Regions from separate parts of the Aminiphilus sp. genome, predicted to be linked through region 3. Evidence: riboswitches for the same ligand, from Rfam matches in the RefSeq annotation. Region 3 holds a riboswitch; each other region holds the start of a gene.

Region 1 (4,478 bases), on a different contig from region 3:
TGTCCACGAGGATGAACGTCGCCGCCAGGCGTCCTCCGGGGCGGAGCAGCTTCCAGCAGGCGGCGAGCACCTCCGGAAGGGCGCCGCCGTGGCCGCCCACGAAGACCGCGTCCGCGCACCGAAGTCCCGCCAGTGTCTCCGGTGCGCTCCCCCGAAGGAGGCACACCCTGCCCCGGGGCGTCCGCCCCGCGCACTCTCCGTCGTCCGCTGTGTCGCGGCGGAATGGGTCCTGCGTCGCACATCCTGCGGAACCGGCCACAGGTGCCGTCGCAGAGACGGTGTCTTCCTTCGGAGAAGAGGTGGTTGCTCCGTGTCGCGCCCTCATTTCCACGGCGATGCCCGCCCGAAGGCAGTTGCGCGCCGCGAGAGCGAGCGCCTCCTGCTTCGGTTCAACGGAGAGCACTGTTCCCTCCGGCCCCGCGGCACGGGCAAGCTCCACCGTCATGCCTCCTGTTCCCGTCCCGATTTCGAGAACCCGACACCCCCGGAGAGGGTGGAGCAGGCCGAGAAGAGCGGCGCGGACGGGGGCCTTCGTGAGGGGGATTCCCTCGTCCCTCGAAAACCAGGAATCGGGGAGGACGCCTGTGGGGAGGGGGTTTTCTCCGGCTCCGGCGCCGTCTTCCAGGAGAAAATCCCTGCGGGGCGGCTCGACCTCGGGGGGGTCGAGCCAGAGAAGAGGCAGGCGTCCCCGAGGCTCCATGGTTGCCAGCTCCGAGAGCGTTCCCTCCGTGATGGATTCCTCCGGCAGGCCCAGATCCCAGGCGAGCGCGCCTTTGCGCTCCGGGCCGAGGCGATCTGCCAGCTCCCGGAGCTGTGTCGGAACCCGCTCCCATCCGCCCAAAAGGACCACCGCCTCGCTCTGGAGGGCGGCGAGCGCTCCTCCGGTGGTCCTCGTCCCCGGGGATGCCTCCGCGGAGGGGCGTTCGCCCGTTGATGGGTGGAGCTCCTCCGGATTTTCGAGCGTCCGTCCGTGCAGGGAGAGGGTGGGGACGTTCACCCAGGAGCGGCCGCGTCGTGCCGCCAGAAGCTGCATGCTGGAGATGCCCGGAACGAGCCGGACCTTTTCAGGACCGAACCGGCGCACCAGAGAGGATGCGAGACTGTAGAACCCCGTGTCGCCGCTCACCAGGACGCCCACGGGGCCTTTTTCGAGAAGTTCCGCCACACGCCGCAAGGTCGCCTCGGTTCCCCGGGGCAACTCCTCCAGGTGTTGCGGCGCCACGGAAGGACCTGCCGCAACGAGGGCGAGAAAACGGGCGTCTCCGAGAAGAAACGGCACGGACGCCGCCGTTTGCATTGCCGCCCGGGTCACCTGTTCGGCGCCGCCGGGTCCCATGCCGATGCAGAAGATGTTGTTCATGGCCCTCTCCACGCTTTCCTCAACGTGCGCAATGTCCCGTACTCCGCTTTGTGGACTGAATGCCTCTCTTCCGTCGTCGTTTCTCCGACGCCGCAGAAGAAGACGAAACAAGGAGGGCGAGATCTCCGCGCCCTCCTCCGCAGGTTTTCCAATGAAACCGGCCGAGGCAGCCTGCCGCCCGCGCGGACGCTCCCCTTCCAGAACAGATCGGTCTCCTGGCTTCCGTTCGTCCTACTTCCGCCCCTTCCCAGAGCTTGACTCCAGTGGGATGTGCGCGGTTTCGTCCCGGCTACAGTGGCGAGGGCCGCACCGGCGTGCTACCGGTTTCCCGTCACCTGTTCTGGCGAACTATGGCCACGCCAGCTGACGCCAAAAGAAGCGTCCGCGGGCGTGCATCTCGAAGTCTTGTCAATTATACCTCCGATCCTTCCGGGGAATCCTTCGGAGGAGTTTCGTTTTTTTGCGCGTTCCCCGCGTCTTCGAGAAGACACGACCAGGCGGCGCGTTTCGCTTCGAAGGAACGCCCCGCGTGGGCTGGGCTGGTGGAGGGAAGCCGGATCCCTGGGAGCGTCCGCAGCCGCTCGGGGAGCAGAGCCCGCACATGGCGGCGGAAGGCGCTTTCCGCGGTGCTTCCGTTGAAATAGATGATGCGGATCTGTGGATGGGCCGCGAAGAAGGTGCCGAAGTCGTTGGGAACGATGGAGGATGCCACGATGTCCGCATCGAGGCTTCCCGGCCGTTCACAGCAGGCGAGGACGTCCCAGAGGGCGATGCGGGCCCGGCGGAGGGCTTCGCAGCGCTCGACATAGGGCGCGTCGGGATCGAAACCGAGCAGAGCTCCGAGAATCGGCCAGAAGGCGTTGCGCGGATGGCCGTAATACTCGCCCTTCGCCAGAGATGCCTCGCCGGGCATGCTGCCCAGGACGAGGCGGGTCGCGTCGCTCCGGGCGATGGGAGGAAAGCCACGAAGAAGCGTCATGTCCTGCAGGGCGCTTGCGACTTTTTTGTGTCGCGGAGAACGCCTCTCCCGGGCGCGCTCGCGGGACAGGATGGGATCGCCTGCATCGACCAGGAGGAAAACGTGTCCGTGGTGCGAGTTCGTTCGTGGGAGACGTTCATTCTGGGTGCACTGCTTCGAGCCTGCGAACCCAATCGTCGAACAGAGAGCATTCTCTCCGAATTGTGCTCAGGCCGATTTCCCGAGCTCCCAAGATGGGGTGGAGCGGCTTGTCGTAGTTCCGAAAGAGTTTTTCTATGCGCTTGCTTGGAGCGGTTTCCGGGCCGTCATCAATGTATTCGGGTGAGGAAAATCCGCGTCGTATTTCCGTAAAAGCTTCGGAGAGTTCAGAATGCCCCAGGCTTTTTGCCAGGCTTTCCGGTCGGCTGAAAAGCAGCGCCTCGAATTCGTGCATTTGCACATAGGGAATGAACCGTCGAGAGGCATCCTCGCCGAGATCGTGTTTTACGCGGTCGGCGAGGGCCGAGACAACGGAGAAGTAGCGGCTCTCCACGTTTCGGAATTTGCCGGCGTCGCTTTTTCCCGGAAAATCCGACGGCAGGGCGTAGTAATCGAGAAAGGTGGTGCAGAAACACTCGATGTCACGTAACAGGCGCTCCCTGATGTCGAAAAGGAGGCGAGCATACCCGACGTTGCCGCCCTTGTGTCCCGGCCTGCCCAATTGCGATGGCAGCAGAAGAATTTTCTCCGCCGAAAGGGGGACAAGCAAAAGTTCGTTGATGAACTGCTCTTCCGTGAGTCCCTCGCAGATGACGTGGACGCGAATCATACGCTAGGTCTCCCCCCGAGAAGATTCTTCTCCCAAAGTTCCCCGAGGGAATATTCTTTTAACCATTCGCGGAAGGATCCCTCTTCGTGGCGACGGAACGTCGTAGTCCCCTCTCTCCGTTCTACGACGAGCAGATCCTCGACGGAAAACTCGTTGACGAACGGTACCGATTGTGTGGAAACGATGATCTGTACCCGCCTAGAAACGGAGCGCAGCAGGGAGGCGAGCAGTGCGAGTGCATAGGGATGCAGTCCCAGTTCCGGTTCATCGATGATGATCGTCGAGGGAGGATCTGGTTGTAGCAACGCGGTGACGAGGCAAATAAAACGGATGGAGCCGTCCGACAATTGGCTTGGCCAGAAAGGATAGTCACTCTCCTTTTGTTTCCAGAGAAGACGGATCTGTTCTTCTTCAGATGGCAGTCTCTGTGGTACGAGAAGAAAATCGTCGAAGAAAGGGATTGCGAGTTGCACTACGTTCCTGATGCGCTGATAAATCTCGGGTGTTTCATGGGCCAGACGGTACAAGAACGCGGCGAGATTGGCGGCGTCCCGGCGGAGAAAGGTGTTGTCGTGAAGTGCGCAGAGGCGTTTCACTCCTGCGGTGTCGCTCGTGTCGTGGAAATGAAAAATCTTCCAGCCGGAGATGGAGTTGTAGCAGTATTCCGCGATACTCGCCTTCGGGAATGTTCGCTGTTCTTTGAGTTTCGACTCCAGATGGCCCGAACCCAATGATTTCCACGCGGAGGAATGTGTTCCGTCGAAAAAGGTCTGTTCGTTGATAAAGGCAAACCCCCCGTCCACCGTCGGTTCGAGGGCGAAACTATAGCCATTCGGCCCGAATGTGATTGTGGATTCCAACCTCGTCGTCGCCTTCACGCCGAAGCTTACGATCCGGTCCGCCGATCCCTGGTTTCGCGTCCACCTTTGCAGGCGGCCTTCGACCATTTCACCGAGCATGCGGAAGAAATCGACAAAATTACTTTTTCCCGCGCCGTTGGAGCCGATAAGCACGTTCAGTTCCCTCAGTTTCAATGCGTCGAGGCGGCGAATAGACTTGAACCCCTGAAGTGTGATCCGGTCTATCGGGTATGTAGCGGTCATGGTGCGGTCTTCCCTCCTTCGGATTGCTGCGGCGAAAGCACCGTGAACCCCGTGATCCGCTCGCCGATGGTTCCCGACGGATGCAGGTCCGGAAGTTCCGCGCCGGGGGTGAGGGTGGTGATCACCGTTTTGCCGATGACGTGTCGCCCTTCTCTGCCGTCCTTCAGGGTTCGCACGCCCCAAGTGGTGTGGAGGACCACCGGTTCACCTCTCCAGGAGCCGATGTAG
Region 2 (4,478 bases), on a different contig from region 3:
CTCCCGTTCCACATCCGAATTTCACGCATCCACTTTCTCCTTCAGAATGCGACGGCTCCACGGATGCCGTCCCTCCGTCTTGACCCGGACCGCCACGCTCCGCGTTCTACGACGAAAGTGTATCCATGGGTATGCAACGACGCGGTCAAGGAAGGTAAAGAAGCGTCAAGAAACGTTCCCGAACGTTCGGATCCACGCGCCCGGAGCGGCAGCCCATCCCTGAGACCGTGCGCGGCAGAACGGAAGGTAAAAACCATTTTCCCTACAAGGGACCTTCTCCCGGGGGCTTTTGCCGAGGACGACACTGCGGAGTTGGGCTATACTTGCCGAAAAGGGCAGGGAATCTCCAACCCGGCCCGCTACACCGGAGGTGACCTTCATGATCGGCACGATCGTGCGCCTTCTCTGGGGGGCGTTTTCCTTTCTGCTTCTCGCGGGACTCTTCGGCGCGTCCTTCTTCGGACTTTTTCTGAGCGCGCTGGCACCGTCGGATTTCGTCTCCCTCGCCATCGCCACCTCCCGGGAGGGACGACCCGCCGCGGCGCTCGGCATCCTCGACTTCTGCCAAGCCCAGGGCATCGGCGACGCGGAATCACTGGAAATTCTCCGGGAGCGCCTCGTGCCTCCTCCGACGGAGCGGGCATTGCGGACGTTCGTTCCTTCCGGAGAAGCATCGCTTGACGAGGACGCACTTCGGGGAGCCCTGGTACGACGCCTCGGCCTGGATGCCGCTTTGGGATGGACCGTCTCGCCCGGAACATGGCTCACCGGTGTCCAGGAAAGTGAGGCAACGACCGGAACGGTGCGTGCCTACGGGCCGGGAGACCTTCTCCGGGTGGAGCAGGTCCTTGCCTCGGTAGGCAGTGATGGCGCTCCGACGATCGTTTCCGCCGGCAAGGAACTCGCGACGCTCCTCACGGCTGCGGAAAAAGCTCTTTCGACCAAAGACGCGAACAAGGGCGACATCGCCTCGCCCGACGAGGCGGGGCGAGCGCTTCTGACCGCATCCTCTCCAGAGGCGACGACCCTCCTGTGGACCCTCTACGGCAATGCAGGGTGGCACGCCGCATCGGTGTTCTCCATCCTGAGCTTGGCTGCCACGCCGACGGACCTCGCCGACGCGTCGGCCATGCTGCAACGTCTCGGCCCGGAAAATCGGGCTTTCCTGGAGATCACCCGAACATGGGGCCTCGCCGCCTCCCGTCGTTTCGGGGAACTCAAAGCGCCCCAGGCCTTTCTGGAGGGATTGCGGAGAAATCCCAAGGGAGCCTTCGGTCTTGCGGCCTATCTGGCTCTCCGCGAGGGAGATACCCGACTCGCCTCTCTCGGAGCGGTGTCACCCGGCATCGCCCGCTTCATGATTCCCGCGGGTCGCCTGTTCCTGTTTCCCGCCATGCTCCTGAACCTGCTTCCCCCCTGGGGGACACCTTCGGTCTTCCTCGGCGCAGGAGGATTTCTGCTGCTCTGGATCTTTCTTTCCCTCGTCTCTTCCAGGCGGAGGGCCGACGAGGAGGACCTCCGCCCGGAAAACAGTCCGGACATGCCGGAGGAGACCGTCGAAACGGAAAAACGCAGTTCCCTCCCGAAGAGAGGGAGCGGCGCAGGAAAACGACTCGGCCTCGGACTGGCTTTTCTCGTCCTCGTCGTCCTCGCCGCGGGAGGAGGGCATTTTTTCCTGCGGAACACCCTTTTCCAACCGTCGCCCCATTTCAGGGAAAGCAGGGAGCGGCACATCGCAGGGAAACTTTCCGTCTCTTCCGGAAAAGCGCTCTCCGAGGCCGTCGCAACGGCGGCAACGCGGACGGAAAACACTGCCGCAGCCCTTGCCGACACTTGGCTCGACGCACAGACGCGACGTCTGGACGCGGATTTTCTTCCCTGGCTCACCATGGCCTGGCAACGCTGGTTCGTTCGCACCGCTCCTCTTCTTCCCTCGGACGGGGAACTCGTAGCCGATACGGGAGAACTGGTGCAGGAGGCCTTCGCCCTCCGGGTGCTGCGACTGCATGCCGCGTCGTCGGAATGGAAAGCCATGGTGGAGCGCATTGCCCAAACCTTCGGCGCCACCCTGGACGCGACCCTTCTCCCGGTGAAACAGGCGGCGGAGGTGGACGATCCGACCTGGGCACGCCTTCTGGAAGGGCAATTCGTCCTCCTGGTGTTCGCCGACGGAAGAACAGAAAGCGTGTCTCTCGGAAATCTCCTCGGCGACGGCCGAGGACTCGTTCCCTTTCTTGAAGCATCCCTGAAGCCGCTTCTGAAAGGAAACGGCGGGGAAACAACGCGTTTCTCCCCGGAGCTTCCGGGAGAGAAATTCCGCCTTGTGCACCGCAGCGAAGAACCTTCCTGGTACCGGCGTACCGCCCTGGAACGAGGGGCACGCGTGGCCGAACGAGTCGGTGGCCCGCTTCTTCCATCGCTTACGGACGCAGGATATATCGTGATGGAATCCCTCGCCTCGGGGCGGAGCCCTCTGGTGGAAATGCCCGTTCTTCGCCGGGCTTTCGCGGAGTCTCTCTCCGCTCAAAGAGCAGGACTCGCGGGTGATTCCGCCGGAGGATTCCGAAGAGCACTGGATTTCGTGACGGAGATGCTCACCCGGAGTATCTCTCTGGAGGCAGCCACCGGACATTGAGAACGGGAGGGGGGTTCCTCTCGTCCCGTTTTCGCGTATACTTGCCCCTGATGGAGACCGTCTGAAGGAAACTTCGGCAGCAGGTCTTTCCGGTGTCGCCCCCGCTCTCCGGGCGGCACTCCACAACTCGAAAGGAAACGTTTCCGGTTTTCGGAGAACCGCCGCCGTGCCCTCCGGTGGCGTCACAAAAGTTTTCCGAACGGGAAGCCGGTGTAAATCCGGCACGGCCCCGCCACTGTAAGCGCGACGACGCCGCATGGAACCACTGAAACCCCAGGTTTCGGGAAGGGGCGGCGAAGAAGGACCGCGAGTCAGGAGACCGGCCGGAAACGGGTGAGGAGGTGATGTCTGCGTGGGCGGACGCGCTCCCAAGCTCGTCTTGGGGACCGCGGTGTACGCCGCGGTCCCGTCCTGTTGAAGCGCTTGCGAAAAAAGACGAACGGACGTGTCACCGTCCGTTTCGGCCATCTCTCGAAGCGAACGGATCCAAAGATGCGTTTCGAGAGAACGGATGCGTTCGTTCATCGAAATCCTTTCCCCCGGGAAACGAGACTCTCGAACAGGAGGAAGCAAACATGACCCGTTCCGGATTGGTACTTCTCTGCTGCGCTCTTTTCCTCGCGGCCTTTTCTTCCAGCGAGGCCTTCGCCATGGGACACGGCAAGGCGGCCCCCGAGAAAAAGGGCATTCTCGTCGTCGCCTTCGGCACCTCCGTACCCGAGGCGCGGAGCGCCATCGACACCCTCGTGGACGCCGCACGGAAGGCTTTCCCCGACGCGGAGGTCCGCACGGCCTATACGTCCAACATCATCCGCAGAAAAGTCCTCGCCGAAGAGGGCACGGTCATCGACTCTCCGCTGATCGCCCTGGCGCGCATGCAGGACGAGGGCTTCACCCACGTGGTGGTACAGCCCACCCACGTGATCCGCGGCGAGGAATTCGACGATCTCGCGGAAGTGACGGACGCCCTGGCCCGCCTGGAGCGAAAATACTCCTTCAAGGCCGTCGCCATGGGCGATCCTTTCCTCTCCTCTTTCGAGGACTACGGCAAGATGGTCTCCATTCTCCAGAGAACCTACGGAGACCGAGCAAAGGGCGACGGCGCGGTGGTCTTCATGGGACACGGTTCACCCCATCCGGCGAACGCCGCCTACTCGCAGATGCAGCTTCTCTTCGACGAGCGGGGATTGCGCTTCGCCCTCGGTACCGTCGAGGGGTTCCCTTCCCTCGATATGGTTCTGGAACGCCTTGAGACCATGGGGGCAAAGCGAGTGACCCTGGTGCCCTTCATGATCGTCGCGGGAGACCACGCCCGGAACGACATGGCGGATCCGGAGGATCCCGAATCCTGGCGCAGTGTTCTGGAGTCGAAAGGATACCGGGTGAACCCCGTCATCGAGGGACTCGGAAGCAATCCCGAGGTGGCGGCTCTCTTCGTGGAACACCTCCGCGTCACGGCGCAGCACGTCTTCTAGAACACCGGGACGCGCACAAGAAACCGGGGCTCCCGGACGCTCTTTCCGAGAGCCCCGACAGGTTCGGCTTTTTTCATGGCGACACACCCCAGGGAGGAATGCTCCGTGCCCCTATCGGAACACGCCACCGGCGCCAGTGCCGGTCCCGAACATTCCCAGAGCGGCTCCCTTTCTGCCGGTGACGACACCCTCCACCGCATGGCAACTCTGGAGGCATCCCGCAGGCGGCGCGCCCTGCGGCTCGGAGCGCTCCTCTTTCTCGGCCTCCTCCTGGTGGGCACCTGGCGACTCCTCGCGGGCCCCATGGACGTCCCTCCCGGAGCAGTGCTCTCGCTCCTGAATCCCTTCGCCGATGCAACAACCCTGCC
Region 3 (4,478 bases):
GCCTGGAGATGGCGGGGATGTTGGAGCGGAGCGGAAGCACCTTCGCCCCGGCGGGCATGATGTGGTCCGTGGTGATGTCGTCCCCCACCTTGAGGAGCACTTCTCCCTCCAGAATCTCCGGCAGGGGCGTCATGGCGGGGAGAGGGGCGATGTTGGGGCCCCGGCGGATGGTCACCTTTTCCGGCTCCGCGCTGGGGGCGACGAAGCGGCTGTCGTTCAGGACGAGCTGTTCCGGCAGTTCGAACCGGAAGGGAGGGAGCCCCAGCTTCGCCGCGAGTTCCCGGGGGTCCGTCAGCCTTCCCGTCAGGGCCGACGCGGCGGCTACCTCGGGGCTCACCAGATAGACCTGGCCCGTCTTGTGGCCGCAGCGGCCGAGGAAGTTTCGGTTGATCGTCCGGAGGGACACGCCCTCCGTGGGCGGTGCGAAACCCATGCCGATGCAGGCGCCGCAGCTCGATTCGAGAATGCGCACTCCCGCGGCCACCAGAGCGCCCAGATGTCCCCGACGCTCCGCCTCGAGAATCACCTGAATGCTGCCGGGGGAGATACCCGCGCTCACCGAAGGTGTGACGGCCCGTCCTTTCAGCAGATGAGCCACGGCGGCGATGTCCCGGAGGGAGGAATTCGTGCAGGAGCCGAACATGATCTGATCCACGGGAAGCCCTGCGAGTTCCCGCACCGGCACCACCCGGTCGGGCTGGAAGGGCTGGGCCACCAGCGGCTCCAGGGTGGAGAGGTCGATGTCGAGCACCTCGTCGTAGACGGCGTCCGCGTCGGCGGTGATCCCCACCCACTGGTGCTCGCGCCCCTGGGCGCGGAGCCATGCCCGGGTCACGTCATCGCTGGGGAAGAGGGACGAGGTCGCCCCCGTCTCGGCCCCCATGTTCGTGATGGTGGCCCGGTCGGGGACCGAAAGCCCCGCCACGCCGGGGCCGCCGTACTCCAGAATGCGCCCCACGCCTCCCTTGACGGTGAGGCGGCGGAGTACCTCCAGGACAACGTCCTTGGCGGAGACGAAGGGGGCGAGTTCTCCCGAGAGGCGCACCAGGGTGATCTTCGGCAGCGGCGTGTAGAACGGTTCTCCCGCCATGGCGAGGGCCACGTCCATGCCGCCCGCGCCGATGGCGAGCATGCCCACGCCTCCGGCGGTGGGTGTGTGGGAGTCACTGCCCAGAAGCGTTTTTCCGGGCCTGGCGAAGCGCTCCAGGTGCACCTGGTGGCAGATGCCGTTTCCCGCGGGGGAGAAGAGCATGCCGTATCTGGCCGCCACGTCCTGGAGATAGCGGTGATCGTCGGGATTGCGGAAATCCTCCTGAATCATGTTGTGGTCCACGTAGCTCACGGAGAGCTCCGTCCGGACCTTCTCCACGCCGATGGCCTCGAACTGGAGGCAGGCCATGGTGCCCGTCGCGTCCTGGGTCAGGGTCTGATCGATGCGGATGCCCACGCGGCTTCCGGTTTTCGCGTCGGGCTGTTCCAGCTCGACCAGATGGGTCTGGAGAATCTTCTGTGCCACGGAAAAACCCATGTCGTTTCCCACCCTTCGTATGCATCTCGTTTTTGCTGCATCTCCGCTTTCGGAGAGCCCGATGCTCTCCGGTCCTTCCGTTTCTCCGGCGAAGGGGCCGGGCCGACGCGGGAGCGTCTCTGGCGCTCCGCCTCCGGTCGCACCGTTTCGTTCCGGCTCTTCCGGCTCTGCCTCGTGTTCCCCCGCCCGCCGGAACATCTTTCTTCGCCGCCTTCGTTCATTCTGTTCCAACGCACACCGTATTTCCGTCGCCACCCCCTTTCCGTGCTTCCGCTCCGCGCCGCAGTGTGCTTTCTCCCGCGTCTTACCCGGCTGTGGCACCACAGCCGTTTTACTTCGCGTTTCCGGGGTTTTCCCGGAACATCCCCCTGTTTCACGGTGCATGTCCCGGGGGCAAAAATTGTCTATAATTTTTTGATCTAAACATACAAAAACATTGTATTTTAGAATGTTCGGTTTTTAACAGCCTGATCGATGGGTACGAAAAAAGGGCCTCGCGGATGAGGCCCCCTGGGCACGACGCTGCGTTCCTTCCTGTGGCATTCGACTCTCTCGGTGCCCGCGTCGACGGGAAGATGCGCGTCCCCAAGCGGGCATCCGATCTCCGCGGAATGCCGCTCTTCTCGTCGTCAGGCCGGTCTCCTGGCTCCCCTTCATCCTCCATCCGCGCCTTCCCGGTTCCGAAATGGCCGGAACCAGTGGCTTCGCGGTTTCGTCGGGGTTACAGTGGCGGGTCCGCGCCGGTCTTTCACCGGACTTCCCGAGCACCTGACGTCGTTTGATTGTATGCCGATACGGCAGCGTGCGGTTATTGTGGCAATGTTGCTATGGCGTGTCAAGTCAAAGACTAGTGCAATTTTTCTGCTCAATTCAAGAGGTCTGGCGGATCGTTCCAAAGACTCTCTTTTTCGCCTGCCGTCCGACCCGGTGGAGCGGTGCCCGAATCCGCAGGCTCGTGCGGAAATGCCACGGGCGATGCCGTACGCGCAGCGGCGACAGCAGCGAAGGAATGTTTCCCGGAAGTTTTCTGTGCGGGGGTGCCTTTCGTCAGCCTCCCGAACCGTGGTCTTTCCGGCGGATGCCTGTCCGATCACCAGTAACCGCCGCGCTTCCTTCGTCTTCATGAAGACGTCGCCCCTGTTCGTCATGGGTGACATGTTCATCGTCCCGCTCAGGGGTGACACGCTTCCTGTCCGGCCGCACAAAAATGCGTCGTGCCTTGACACGATTCCCTGAAAAAGCGTAGGATGTTCCGGACAAGTGAAACAAAAGCTTGCAGATGCACGGGAATCCGGTGAAAATCCGGAACGGCCTCGCCACTGTAACCGGGACGAACCCGCACAGGTCACTGAAGGCGACTTCGGGAAGACGCGGAAGTAGGATGAACGGGAGTCAGGAGACCGGTCTGCGGGTACAACTCAGGTCTGCGCGGGCGGACGCCGTTGGAAGAAGAGGGAGGACTCCCTCTAAGATGTTGTTATGCAGGGCCGCCGCGAAAGGGCGGCCTTTTTTCGTCCGCCCGGGCGTCGGCTCCGGAGATCTCTGAAGACGAGTCGCTCAGGAAGGATGTTGTGTATGGACAGAGAAGAGCAGGTGCGAACTGAAACGAGCCCTCCCGTTTCCTTCGAGGAATTTCCCTCCGTCTCCTACGAGGAGTGGCGGAAGGAAGCGGAGGCGGCCCTCAAGGGTGCTCCCTTCGAAAAACGTCTCGTCACGCGGACCTACGAAGGCATTTCCCTCCAGCCTCTCTATACGGAGGAGAACGCGCCGCTCTCCGGGCAGGCGGAGACGTTCCCCGGCGCGGCGGATTATCTGCGCGGCACGGATCCCCTGGGCTACGTCCGGGGCGGATGGGCCATCGCCCAGAAGTGCGGCGACGCTCTTCCGGAACGGACCAACGCACTTCTCCGGGAGGAGCTGGCCTCGGGTGCCACGGCGGTCCACATCGCCCTTGACGGGGCGACCCTCCGCTGCCTGGACGTGCCGGACGAGGGGTGTCCCTTCGAGGACGAGGGGGGCGTCTCCCTCGCCACGCTGCGCGATATGGACGCGCTGCTGGACGGCGTGGAGCTGCGCGGCCGGGAGGTGCATCTCTACGGCGGCGAGTCGGCGGCGCCGATTCTGGCGCTCTTCGCCGCACGGCTTCGCGCCCGGGGCGAGGCGGCCCTGCTGGAGGGGATCTCCGGATGCATCGGAGCGGATCCGTTGGGTGCGCTGGCGCTGGACGGAACCCTTTCCTGCCCCCTCGACGCGCTCTACGACGAGATGGGGCTGGTGACCCAGTGGGCGAAAATGCGCATGCCCCGCCTGCGAACCGTCATGGTTCGCGGCGACGTGTACCACGAGGGCGGCGGAAGTGCCGTCCAGGAACTGGGCTGCGCCATGGCGACGGGCATCGCCTACGTGCGCGCCTTCCTGCGTCGCGGCTTTGGCGTGAACACCGCGGCGGCGCAGATGCGTTTCTGCTTCTCCCAGGGAGCGAACTTTTTCATGGAGATCGCCAAACTGCGGGCCGCCCGGATGCTCTGGGCGCAGATCGTCCAGGCTTTCGGAGGAAGCGGGGACGCCTGTCGGATCGACCTCTTCGCGAGCACCTCCCGCTTCACCACAACGATCTACGATCCCTACGTGAACGTGCTGCGCGCTTCCACCCAGGCCTTCTCGGCGGTGGTGGGAGGAGTGAAGGGCATGCACGTGGGGTGGTTCGACGAGGCGGTCCGCCCTCCCGAGGGGCTGTCCCGCCGCATTGCCCGGAACATGCAGCTCCTTCTCCGGGACGAGTTTCACCTGTTGCAGCCCCTGGACCCCGCGGGTGGCTCCTGGTATGTGGAGGCGCTGACGCAGCAGCTCGCGGAGCGGGCCTGGGATTTCCTGCAGCGCATCGAGGCCGAGGGCGGCATGGTGCAGGCACTCCAGTCCGGCCTGGTGCAGCGGGAGATCGGGGACGTTT
Region 4 (4,478 bases), on a different contig from region 3:
CTGCGGTCCTACCAGGGGATTGCGGAAGACGCCCTGAAGAGCCGCTCCGGCGAGTGCCAGTCCTCCTCCGGCGAGCAGGGAACCCAGAACGCGGGGAAGGCGGATGAGAAGGACCACAGAGGTTTCCTGGGGAGTCCAGGAAGCCTCTGTGGGAAAAAGCACCGAGAGCAGGATTCGGGCAACACGCTCCACGGGAACGGGAAAACGCCCGATCGCCAGAGAGAACAGGGCGACTGCCGCCGTCAGGGCAAGAAGCACTCCTGCAAGAAGGGGGAAGGGAACGGCGCGGTGTCGTTCGGTCACGATGCCCTACTGTGCCCTTCCGAAGAGAGCTTCGTAGTGCGCGCTTCCCCGGTTTCTCTCCATTCCGAGAATATGCTCGTACTGCGCCCGGGAGAGGGTTTTTCCGTAGAGGAGGGTGTAGGCTTTTTCCATTTCTCCGGGAAGGTCGAACCTGTCCCGCCCGGGATGGAGAACGGAGGACATCCACATCCACATGAGGGGCGTCTCCTGATTGGGGGGATCCCAGCGGTAACCTCCGAGGGGGAGCTTGTAGACGCGGCGGTTCTTTACCGCGGAGACTCCCTTGAGCCGCTCGTCGGCGTAGACATGCTCGGGGGTGAGATCCCGCTCGAAACCGTTGAGCAGAATGACCTCCGGATCCCACAGCAGAATCTGTTCCTCGTTCACGGCGGCGAATCCGTCGATCTCTTCCGCGGCGACGTTTTTGCCTCCCGAGAGGACGATCGAGACGTCGTTGTGCGTGTTCTTTCCGGCGACCTGATAGTTGGCGAGAAAACGGAGGAAATAAAGCGTCCGTGGTTTTTCGGAATCGGGGATGGCCTCGCTTCTCCGGGTGAGCTGTTCGCGGGTCTTCCTGTGCCAGTCGAGAATCGTGGCAGCCTTCTCCTGCTTTCCGAGGATGGCGCCGAACGTCTCGATCCATCCCTCAAGGTATTCCTGGGTGCCGTACTTGAAGAGCGCGATCTTCATCCCCGCATCCAGCAGGGGGATGTAGAGATTGTCGCCGAAGTTCCCCCACTGGAAGACGATGTCCGGTGCGAGGCTCATGAGCGACTCCACGTTGGGCTGGAACCCCTCTCCCTGGACGATATCGCTGCGGATCCGCAGCGCCTCGGGGAAGAATTCGGAAAGGATTTCCCCCTCGATGGCCGTCTTCGAGAGCGGATTCATTCCCACCAGCCGTTCCGAAGAGCCGTCGATGGCGAGCACCATGCTGGCGGCCGGAATGGGAATGGTGACGATGCGCTTGACCGGGCCTTCGATCACGACCTCTCTTCCGGCCTGGTCCGTGACGACCGTTTGCGCCCCATCTCCGGGCGACATGAGAAAGCACACGAGGAACAGGGCGCATAGTCCCGTTCCGACAACCCGAAGCCTGTTTCCCAACATCCTGTGCATGAAACGATCTCCTCTCTTTCTGGCACATCTCACCGACACATGACGCTTTCCGGCAGATATTCCGACGGCGGCGCGAGTGTTAGAATCATCTAACACTCGCGCAACATAACAAAACCCCCGCGTCTTGTCAAATCCTTTTTTTCACTCGTGTGGCTGGACAGTGATAGTGTCACCCCTGGGCGGGACGATGAACATGTCATCCATGACGAACAGGGGCGACGAAGGCGTGCGGCCTTTCCGGTGTCCCTGTAGAATGAGGTGAGGCGTCGTCGTGCGTGGCCTCTTTGCCGCCTGTCGGGAGGCGGGAGGCGCGCAGGTCGGGGGGGACACACGGAAAAGAGACCGTCTTCCGCCGAACGGGGCAAAGCTATCGTATGGGGGGAATGGCTCCATGTCCGGGGAAAAGATCCGGAAAAGCGCCGGGTATGCGGAGTTCAAGCCGGTGTGCACCGTCAAGGCCTCGGAGGCGATTTACGAACAGATCCGGCGCAGCATTCTCGACGGCCGGTTCAAGGTGGGGGACAAGCTCCCCTCGGAGCGGACCCTCATCACCCAGTTCAAACGCAGCCGCCCCACCGTGCGGGAGGCGCTGCGCATGCTCGAACAGAGCGGCCTGGTCCGGATCGTTCCCGGTGGCGGCACCACGGTGCAGCACTTCGCCGCGTCGAACATCGAGGAGCCCTTGGAGACGATGCTCCATCTGGAGCGGATCTCCGCGAAGGAGATCTACGAGTTTCGCATCGTCCTCGAACAGGCCATGCTCGCCTGGTGTGTGGAGCGCCGCACCGGCGAGGACCTCCGCGCCTTTCGGGAGATCGTCGCCGCCGCGGAGGGCTGTCTGGGGCACTGGGAGACGTTTCTTCTCCAGGATCTGGCGTTCCATCGGCGCATCGCCGAAGCGGGGCGCAACGGCCTTGTGGCCGTGGTCTACCGGGTGCTGTACCGCATTCTCTCCCAGAGTATGGGGGAGCGCTTTCAAAGCCTCGACGCGGAGGAATCGCTCCTGCATCAGCGGGAGATCCTCGAGTGTCACCGGAACCTGACCTGTTACATCGAGGCGCGGAACCTGGAGGCCGCCCGCGGTTGCCTCGAAAGGCACCTGGACAGGTATCGGACGCTCTTCTGCTGACGCGCCCCCGGTTTCCGCCGGGGGTCAGGCCTCCCGCTCGGCCCGTCTGCCGCCGAAGGCGTGGATGGTTCTCGTGCCTGCGGTGCAGCATCCCCCGTGAGCCACGCCGGAGGGGATAAACAGCTCGTCGCCGGGATCGAGCGTCACCGTCCTTCCCGCCATGGTCACGGTGTAGCGCCCGTGCACGCAGACGAGATATTCGTCGTAGTCGTGGACGTGCTCGTCGGAGGTCCTGTCCGCGAAGGACGTCCAGAAGGCCATCTGCGAGCCGTCGGCCCCGCCCGCGACATAGCCCTCGATGTCCTTCGTGTACTGCGAACTCCGCCGGATGCGGTTCGCCGGATTTCTCATGAACGCAGGAAACTCTTCCACAGCGATCACCCTCGTTCCGAAAAGAATGCGATGCTTTCCCTCCGCCGGATACGGCGGCACATCCGGCATTTTGACGGATGCGCTTCTTCCTGTTATGCTACCGCAGGAACAGGGCGACGGAAAGGGAGAAACCTCTTTTTGTCGTTATAGACAGGTTCGCGGAGGGCAGGAAGCCGGTGTGAAGCCGGCACAGCCCCGCTACGGTAAGGATGACGATGCACGGACGACGCCACGGAACGAACCGTTCTGGAAGGCCCGTGCGGAGGATGACTCCGAGTCCGGACACTGCCCCGCGTCGCAAGACTCCTTCCTCGAGGGCGGAAGGTGTCCTTTTCGTTTTCCTCATTCCGGAAAAGGGCACTTCCCAGGAGAAACGGGGTTTCGGACGCGGCGCGTGGGCGAAGGCGCGACGGAAATTCCACTCCGGGGGAGGTGATGTCCGTCTCGAAAGTCCCTCATGGGTGACACTCTTCAAGGAGGAAGGCATCTCCTTGTCCGGCTCCCGAAAGGGGCGGCTCGGCAGGGAAGGCTTTGGAGGGAACCCGAAAGGAGCCGCCGGGAGGCGATGTCTTTTTCGGGTCCGGGAGAAATACGGAAAGGAGACGTGCAGCATGCAGCGGAACAAGGAGCGTTTCTTCCGCATGTCGCGGATCTTCACAGTGATGCTTGTAGTGTTTCTGGCGTTCGGATCGGCCGTCGCGGGGGCCGTGGAGAAGGCGGTCTACGCCACCACGGACTACACGTCGGGGGTTCTTGGAGTGGCCTCGGGGGATTCCGCCGTGAAGGTGGGCTCCGCCGGAGGGGATCCAGCGCTCTTTTCCTTCCAGAAAGACGGGGCCTGGAAGGTGCTCCACCGGGAGACGAACAACTACGGGGCCGCCCTGGACACCTTCACCGTCTACAATCCCGAGAACTGGGGAACCCCGGAGGTGAACAGGACGCTGGGGCACAACATCGCCGGGGCGGCCACCTGGGGAACGTGGCTCTTTCTGGCGAACTACTACAACGACGGCACGGCCTCGTATCTCACCAAGCACGACATGACGAACAACTACGCGCAGGTCGCCTCGGTCAACTTTGACGACGGCGTTGCCGCCAACCTCAGCGAATACGTGAAAAGCGTCCTCGTGGTGAATGATGCGCTCTTCGTCCTCATCGAGCGACGGGATGCCTCCTGGCCTCCCGTGCACGCCGCAGGTTCGCTGGTGAAGCTCGATCCCGCCTCCCTGGAGGAGATCGGCCGGGTTGCGGTGGGCAAGAATCCTTCCGCCATGGCCTATGCACCCACCTTGGGCAAGATCCTCGTCACGTCCTTCGGCGGCGCGAAGAACGCCTCCGGGACCACCGCCATCGAGGCGGTCTCGGTGTCCACCCTCGAAAAGAGCACCTTCGCCACCGCGGCGGATCTTCCGGCGAGCGCCGCCGCCTATGCCTTCGACTTCATCGGCGTCACCGCCTCGGGCATTCTTTATGTGACGGCCTATTACAACGACGCGGTGAACTGGCCCGATCCGAACCCCTGCAAGGTCTTCTCCTCCCCCGTGGGAGCGCTTGC

Evidence for each region. A riboswitch is a leader RNA that binds a small molecule or an ion and turns the genes downstream of it on or off. The one in region 3 is predicted to bind cobalamin.
Region 1: it holds a riboswitch for cobalamin, as region 3 does, so the genes downstream of both, cbiE (precorrin-6y C5,15-methyltransferase (decarboxylating) subunit CbiE) here and Q1K49_RS08895 (methylmalonyl-CoA mutase family protein) in region 3, are expected to answer to the same signal.
Region 2: it holds a riboswitch for cobalamin, as region 3 does, so the genes downstream of both, Q1K49_RS00990 (sirohydrochlorin cobaltochelatase) here and Q1K49_RS08895 (methylmalonyl-CoA mutase family protein) in region 3, are expected to answer to the same signal.
Region 4: it holds a riboswitch for cobalamin, as region 3 does, so the genes downstream of both, Q1K49_RS06365 (hypothetical protein) here and Q1K49_RS08895 (methylmalonyl-CoA mutase family protein) in region 3, are expected to answer to the same signal.

The regions. Positions count from the first base shown of each region.
Region 1 covers NZ_JARKPW010000131.1:4,888-9,365, reverse strand. The annotation lists gene cbiE (precorrin-6y C5,15-methyltransferase (decarboxylating) subunit CbiE) at 1-1,360, opposite strand, end outside; cobalamin riboswitch at 1,548-1,727, opposite strand; gene Q1K49_RS07970 (DNA-deoxyinosine glycosylase) at 1,773-2,339, opposite strand; gene Q1K49_RS07965 (DUF4276 family protein) at 2,476-3,147, opposite strand; gene Q1K49_RS07960 (AAA family ATPase) at 3,144-4,250, opposite strand; gene Q1K49_RS07955 (SH3 domain-containing protein) at 4,247-4,478, opposite strand, start outside.
Region 2 covers NZ_JARKPW010000015.1:4,752-9,229, forward strand. The annotation lists gene Q1K49_RS00985 (hypothetical protein) at 380-2,635, shown strand; cobalamin riboswitch at 2,763-2,978, shown strand; gene Q1K49_RS00990 (sirohydrochlorin cobaltochelatase) at 3,211-4,110, shown strand; gene Q1K49_RS00995 (iron ABC transporter permease) at 4,216-4,478, shown strand, end outside.
Region 3 covers NZ_JARKPW010000145.1:10,237-14,714, forward strand. The annotation lists gene Q1K49_RS08890 (aconitate hydratase) at 1-1,528, opposite strand, end outside; cobalamin riboswitch at 2,143-2,315, opposite strand; cobalamin riboswitch at 2,789-2,952, shown strand; gene Q1K49_RS08895 (methylmalonyl-CoA mutase family protein) at 3,104-4,478, shown strand, end outside.
Region 4 covers NZ_JARKPW010000106.1:69-4,546, reverse strand. The annotation lists gene Q1K49_RS06385 (iron ABC transporter permease) at 1-303, opposite strand, end outside; gene Q1K49_RS06380 (ABC transporter substrate-binding protein) at 310-1,422, opposite strand; gene Q1K49_RS06375 (FadR/GntR family transcriptional regulator) at 1,814-2,551, shown strand; gene Q1K49_RS06370 (cupin domain-containing protein) at 2,576-2,902, opposite strand; cobalamin riboswitch at 3,059-3,232, shown strand; partial or broken gene Q1K49_RS06365 (hypothetical protein) at 3,535-4,478, shown strand, end outside.